DNA from 2 places in the Belnapia sp. AC561 genome. Region 1 is predicted to be linked to the other one. Evidence: riboswitches for the same ligand, from Rfam matches in the RefSeq annotation. Region 1 holds a riboswitch; the other holds the start of a gene.
The links. A riboswitch is a leader RNA that binds a small molecule or an ion and turns the genes downstream of it on or off. The one in region 1 is predicted to bind cobalamin.
Positions count from the first base shown of each region.

Region 2: it holds a riboswitch for cobalamin, as region 1 does, so the genes downstream of both, metE (5-methyltetrahydropteroyltriglutamate--homocysteine S-methyltransferase) here and AC0IW9_RS29245 (TonB-dependent receptor plug domain-containing protein) in region 1, are expected to answer to the same signal.

Region 1 covers NZ_CEEDBP010000069.1:2,357-5,746, reverse strand. Annotated here, with positions in the region: gene AC0IW9_RS29245 (TonB-dependent receptor plug domain-containing protein) at 1-1,572, opposite strand, end outside; cobalamin riboswitch at 1,717-1,953, opposite strand; gene AC0IW9_RS29240 (exopolysaccharide biosynthesis protein) at 2,095-2,763, opposite strand; gene AC0IW9_RS29235 (enoyl-CoA hydratase) at 2,918-3,390, opposite strand, start outside.
Region 2 covers NZ_CEEDBP010000019.1:65,895-69,284, reverse strand. Annotated here, with positions in the region: gene metE (5-methyltetrahydropteroyltriglutamate--homocysteine S-methyltransferase) at 1-1,491, opposite strand, end outside; cobalamin riboswitch at 1,553-1,757, opposite strand; gene AC0IW9_RS16625 (hypothetical protein) at 1,838-2,179, shown strand; gene AC0IW9_RS16620 (efflux RND transporter periplasmic adaptor subunit) at 2,243-3,390, shown strand, end outside.

The sequences.
Region 1 (3,390 bases):
CAGCTCGGCGCCGTGGATATCGGCCCGGTCGACGTTGACCGAGGTGAAGACGAAGCCCGGCAGCGGGGCACGAACCGAGTTGATCAGGTTGGTGATGCGGCTCTGGAAGAAGGTCCAGCTCGCGGTGGCGGCGCGGGGCCGGCCGAACAGCGTCACGTCGGTATCCGCGCCGATTTCCCAGCCGGTGCTGCGCTCCGCCTTGAGGGCGGGGTTGCCGAGCGTCGAGGCATTGGTGCCGAAGCGCTCGTACAGCGACGGGGCGCGGAAGGCGGTGCCGGCGGAGACGCGGAGCCGGCTGTTCACCTCGGGCAGCGCCAGCACGGCGCCGAGCTGCCAGGTGGTCGCATCGGTGAAGCCGGTGGTGCTGTCCTGGCGGAAGCCGCCGGTCAGGTCGAGCCGGTCCCAGGCGCGGTACTGCAGCGAGGCGTAGCCGGCGGTGACATGCTGCTGGGCGAAGACTCGGGTGCGCGAGGCGGGGCTGCCGCTGAGGCTGCGGCTCTCCTCCAGCGCATGGGTGACGCCGAAGGCCAGCGCGCCGTCGGTGAAGGCGCCGAAGCCGGGCAGGCGGACGGTATTGCCCCAGTCGAGGCCGGTGCGGCTGCCGCGGTAGAGGTCGTCGGCGATGCCGGAGGCGCCGGGGTTGGGCCGGTTCACGTAGCGCCGGCGGTCCTCGGTGGTGAAGCCGCGCAGGCCGGTGGTCCAGGCGCCGTCCAGCAGCCGGGTCTCGCCGCGGACCTGGCCGAACCAGCGGCGGTCCTCGCCGGAGTAGTTCGGGTCATCGGCCTGGCGGAAGGCGTTGTTGGTGCCGTCGAGGCCGAAGTTGTTCTGCCGCCACTGGACGATGCCCTCCAGCCGGGTCCCCTCGACCGGGGTCCAGCCGAGCCGGGCCATGGTGGACTGGCCGCGGAAGCCGTCGCGCTCGCCGTTGGTGGTCTGCAGCCGCGGCGCCAGGGCATTGGAGCCGCGGGTCGAGAGCGACTGGCCGGAGAAGAGGTAGTCGAAGGCCTCCACCCGGCCGGTGGCGCCGAGGTTGCCGCGGACGGTGGAGTTGCTGCCGCCGGCGATCTCGCCGAAGGGGGCAAAGACCTTCCCCTGGGGCGCCTGGCGGGTGACGAGGTTGATGACGCCGCCGAGCGCCGCGCTGCCGTAGAGCGAGGCGGCGGGGCCGCGGACCACCTCGATCCGGTCGAGGTTGCCGAGCAGGTCCTGGCCGAAGTTGAAGGCGCCGGCCGGGGTGGAGGCATCGTTGATCGGCACGCCGTCCAGCAGGACCAGGGTATGGCTGCTGTTGGTGCCGCGGGTGAAGGCGCTGGTCTGGCCGCCGAGCCCACCCTGGCCGACGAGGTTGATGCCGGGGACGGCGGTGAGCGCCTCGGCCAGCGACTGGTAGCCGCGCTCCTCGATGTCCTGGCGGGTGATGACGGTGATCGCGGCGGGGACGCGCTCGGCCGGCGTCGGGACCCGCGTGGCGGTGACGATGGTATCGGGGATGGCCTGCTGGGCCTGGGCGGGATTGGGGGCCAGGGCCGCCGCGGCGAGGCCGCCGGCGAGGGTAAGCGCGAGGTTTCGCATCGGGTCCTCCGACTGCGTTGACGAACGAGTCCCGCCCCGGTGGGGGCGGAACGACGGGCGTCGTTCCCGCAATCGGAAAACCCCCCGCGCTTGGCGCTGGGGGCCTTGGTTCCGGTGCGCCGGTGCACCTCGCCCGGCACGCGCGAGACAACTCTGCGCCGGCCGGTCTCCTGGCTCGCGATGGGGGCGCCGGGGCGATGACCCGGGACCCTTGGATCTGCCGCCTTCTCACGCCCCCACGGTGAAACCGCTTCGGGTGCAATGGCTTCTGGCAGACCCGCATCGCCTACAGTTGCGAGGGCAGCCGCGGACGGATGGTCGGGACCACCTGCCGCATTCCCGTTTCAGCCCTTGCGGGCCACCGGCGCATGCGGGGGCACTAGCAGGATTGCGGGAGGGTAACAGCCCCCCGCGCGCAGCCATGGCGCAGAAGCGCCAGCGGCTGTGGCCTTTCGGCCGCGCCTGGCCCCTGGCACCGCTCGATTCACGGCCTTCGGCGAGACCGCCTCGGACGATCGCGCGCTAGAAGATCCAGCCGAGTGCCTGCACGCCGAGCCAGCCGAGCACGACCAGCACGATGGTGGCGAAGGCGCAGCCGGCGATGGTGAGGCCGACGCCCCAGGCGGTGGTGCGGTTGTCGTGCTCCACCAGGCCGAGGGCCATGACGATGTTGCCGAAGGCCGGCGGGCCGTTGGTGCCGGGGCCGGGCAGGATCAGCATCAGCGCGACATAGGCGGTCAGCCAGCCGAACAGCTTGTCGCCCATGGGGGAGGTGAAGAAGCCCGGGCGGGGGCGGACGTATTGCTCGACCTTGGCCATCCATTTGGAGCCGCCGCCGGAAAGGCGGAGCAGGTCGGTGCGCTTGACCGATTGCCGGGCGAGGAAGGCGGGCAGCTTCGGGGTGCGGCGGCCGAGGCCCATCTGCACGCCGAGGATCAGCACCGGCAGGCCGAAGACCGAGGCCATGCCGGGCAGCAGGGAGGGCAGCAGCAGCAGCAGGATCAGCAGGCCGAAGGCACGGTCGCCGAAGGCCTCGGCCATTTCGCCGAGGGTGATGCGTTCACCGGGAAAGCGGGCGGCGACCTCCGCGACGATGCGGGAGATGGGCGCCCCCGCGCAGTCCCCGTGGCTGACTGCCTTGGTCGCATCGGAATGCGCACCGACGATCGGCGCCTCGATGTTGCCGTCCATTCCCGGATATTGACCTCTTGCCCAGACGTAGAATGCCACCGGCCATGCCCCTCATTGGTTTCGAGGGTGTCACGGCAGGCGGCAGTCTAGGCATTCCCGGCGCGTCATGCACCGGGATTTTCGCGCGAACCTGGACACGGGTCCTTGGGTCGTTTCAGCTTCCGGTGAAGGCCGGCTTGCGCTTCTCCATGAAGGCGCGGCGGCCTTCCTTGTAGTCGGCGCTGTCGAAGCAGGCGGCCAGCGCCTTCTTGTAGGCCTCCATGTCGCGGTCGGCGCGGTCCATGAGGACCTGCTTCACGGTCTGCTTGTTGGTCAGCAGCGACAGTGGCGCATTGCCGGCCATGGTGGCGGCGAGCTTGGCGACGGTGGCCTCGAGCTCGGCCACCGGGACGACCTTGTTGACCAGGCCGAAGCGCTCGGCCTCCTTCGCATCGAAGCGCTCGCCGGTCATCAGGATCATGTGGGCATGGGCGGGACCGACCAGGTCGACCAGGGCGCGGACCATGTCGAAGCCATAGGCGATGCCGAGCTTGGCGGCCGGGATGCCGAACTGGCTGTCGTCCGAGGCGATGCGGATGTCGGTCGACATGGCGATGCCCAGGCCCCCGCCCATGCAGAAGCCGCGGA
Region 2 (3,390 bases), on a different contig from region 1:
CACCATGTCGTTGCGCTCGAACTCGCCATGCACCGGCACGTCGATGCCGATGCTGTCCTGCCAGCGGACGCTTTCCGCGATCAGGTCGCGCATGGCGGCCTCGTACCCGGCCTCGTCCAGGGTGCCGCGGGCGAGGCCGGCGCGGGCGGCGCGGACCTCCGCTGTCTGGGGGAAGGAGCCGATGGTGGTGGTCGGCAGCGGCGGCAGGTTGAGGCGGGCCTGCTGCGCCGCGGCGCGGGCGGGGTAGGCGCTGGCGCGGTGCTCGGCGGCGGGGCCGAGGTCGATCGGCGCGGCTGGGGGTTCGGCGCGGCGCTCGGCGGCGATGCGGTCGCTGGCGGTCAACGCCTCGGCGACGGCGGCCTCGCCCTCATCCATGGCGCGGGCGAGCGTCGCGACCTCGGCCAGCTTCTCCTCGGCGAAGGCGAGGCGGCGGCGCAGCGCCGGGTCGAGCGCGGTCTCCTCGCGCAGGCTGTGGGGGACGTGCAGCAGCGAGCAGGAGGGGGCGACCATCAGGCGGCGGGCGCCGCCGGGGCGGAGCGCGGCCTGGGCCAGCAGGCCGAGGGCGGCGCGGAGGTCGGTGCGCCAGACGTTGCGGCCATCGACCACGCCGAGCGAGAGCCATTGCTCCGGCCGGGCGAGGCCGAGTGCGGCCTCGAGCTGGCCGGGATCGCGGACCAGGTCGAGGTGGACGCCGTTGACCGGCAGGCCGAAGGCCAGCGCCATGTTGTCGCGCAGGCCGCCGAAATAGGTGGCGAGCAGCAGGTCGAGGCCGGGGGCGGCCTCGGCGAGCGCCGCGAAGGCGGTGCGGTAGGCTTCGGCGGCGCCGGGCGGCAGGTCGGTCACCAGGCAGGGCTCGTCGATCTGCACCCAGGCGGCGCCGGCCTCGGCCATGCCGCGCAGCGCCTCGGCATAGGCGGGGAGGATGGCGGGCAGCAGGTCGAGGGCGGCGCTGCCGTCGGTGGTCTTCGACAGCAGCAGGAAGGAGACCGGGCCGAGCAGCACGGGGCGGGTGCGGCAGCCGGATTCCAGGCCCTCACGCACGGCATCGGCCCAGGGATTGGCGGTCAGGGCGAAGCGCTGGCCGGCGGCGAGCTCGGGGACGAGGTAGTGGTAGTTGGTGTCGAACCACTTGGTCATCTCGAGCGCGCTGGACGCGTGGTGGCCGCAGCAGGACTCGGTTCTGCCGCCGCGGGCCAGGGAGAAGTAGGTCTCCAGCGAGACCGGCCCCTCCCCCTTCCAGCCATGGCCGGGGGGGATGGCGCCGAGGGCGCAGGCGGTCTCCAGCACGTGGTCATACAGGGCGAAGTCGCCGCCCGGGATATGGCCGATGCCGGCGCCCTGCTGCAGCCGGCGGGAGGCGGCGCGGAGGCCGGCGGCGGTGGCGCGCAGCTCGGCCTCCGGGGTCTTGCCGGCCCAGAAGGATTCGAGCGCGGCCTTCAGCTCGCGGCGTGGGCCGATGCGGGGATAGCCGAGGTTGGCGGCGATGGTCATGGCTGTCGCGTGCTCCGCCCCCGGTGCACCCAGCCCGGCGGAAAAGGTTGCGGCCCCCGGTTCGGGGTGGCCGGCGATGGCAGGTCTCCTGGCTTGCGGGTCGTCGCTGCCGGCCTGGCCTTCCCACATGGCGGACCATGCAGTGGCGTGTCCCCGAAGCGTGGGGAGGCCGGCGGCTCACCGCCTACAGTTGCTGGGGCAGCCGCCGACGAGATCGGCGTTCCCTTTTCACCCGCTCGCGCGGGACCATCGCGATATAAACATATCCTTATGGATTTTGCGGCGCAAGGGGTCGCGGCATGCGGCTTGACGCGGCGGCAGCGGCCGGCCATCTCGGAGGCGGTTCATGCTCGCCCGCCTCCTCCGGCTCCGCTGCTGCCGCATCCTCGCCCTTCTGGCCGCCTTGCTGGTGGCTGGGGTGCTGCCGCATGGGCATGCGGAAGCGGCCATGGCGGCGGGCTGTGAGCAGGCCATGGCGGACCAGGGCAACGTGCCGGCGCCGGACAAGGCGGCGCCGGCGCATTGCGGGCTCTGCCATGCGGTGCGGGCGATGCTGCCGCTGCCGGAAGGCGCCGGCGTGCCGGGCGTGATGCCGGGCGAGGCGCTGGCCCTGGCGATGGCGGCGGCGCCGGAGGGCCTGCCGGGCGGCGTGCCGGCGCGGCCACCGCGAGTCCCGACGATCCTCTAGCCGCGGCCTGTCGAAGGACGGGCGCGGTCGGTCGCGTCCCGCTCCCTGTCTGCAAGGCCCAGCATGTCCCCCCTTCCCGTCCCGCGCGCGGCTGCCTGCCTGCGTGCCCTTGTCTGCGTAGTCCTTCTCTCCCTGGCCGCGCCCGTCGCGGCGCATGAGGGGCATGACGAGGCGGGCGAGGCCGCCGCCCCGGCCCGGCCGCGCGTCGCGGTGCATTCCGAGCTCTATGAGATCGTCGCGGTGCGGGAGGCGCCGGACCGGCTGCGCCTCTGGCTCGACCGCTTCGAGGGCAATGCGCCGGTGACCGAGGCGCGGCTGGAGGTGGCGATCGGCGAGGAGACCGTCGCGGCCGAGGCGGAGCCGGATGGCACCTGGCGGCTGGTCTCGCCGCTGCTGGCACGGGCCGGGGTGCCGCTGGAGCTGGTCTTCGCCATCCTCGGCGGGCCGGAGGGCGATGACCTGCTGAGCGGCAGGCTGCCGGCGCTGCCCGCGCCCGACCCGCATGAAGGCCCCTTCGAGGACCCCTGGCACGCGGCGCGGGAATGGCTGGCGCATCGGCCCTGGCTGGTCGCCGGCGGCGGGATGCTGGCCGGGCTGGCCGCGGGGCTGGCCCTGGCGCGGCCGCGCCGGCGGCGGCGGGTGGCCGTCGCGGCCGCGCTGGCGCTGCTGCTGGCCCCGGCGGGGGCGCGGGCGGATGCGGGGCACGACCATGCGGAGGATGCGGCGCCGGCGGGCACCATGCTGGATGCGCCGGTCCGGCTGCCGGATGGGCGGGTCTTCCTGCCCAAGGTCAGCCAGCGGCTGCTGGAGCTCCGCACCCAGACCCTGCGCGAGGGCGCGGCCTCCCGCACCGTCACCCTGGTCGGCCGCATCGTCGCCGACCCGAATCGCGGCGGCGTCGCGCAGAGCCTGGCCGGCGGCCGCATCGCCCCGCCGGAGGGCGGGCTGCCGCGGCTCGGCCAGCCGGTTCGGCGCGGCCAGGTGCTGGCGGTGGTGGAGCCGGCCATCCCGGTCGCCGACCAGACCACCATCGCCGAGCGCTCGGGCGACCTGGCGCAGCAGATCGCGACCGCCGAGGCGCGGCTGGCCCGCGCGCGGAACCTGGCGGCCTCGGGCGCCGGGACGCGGGTGATGGTGGTGGATACCGAGATCGAGCTGGAGGGGCTGCGGCGGCGGCGGGTGCTGCTGGCGCAGAACCGGGTGGCGCCGGA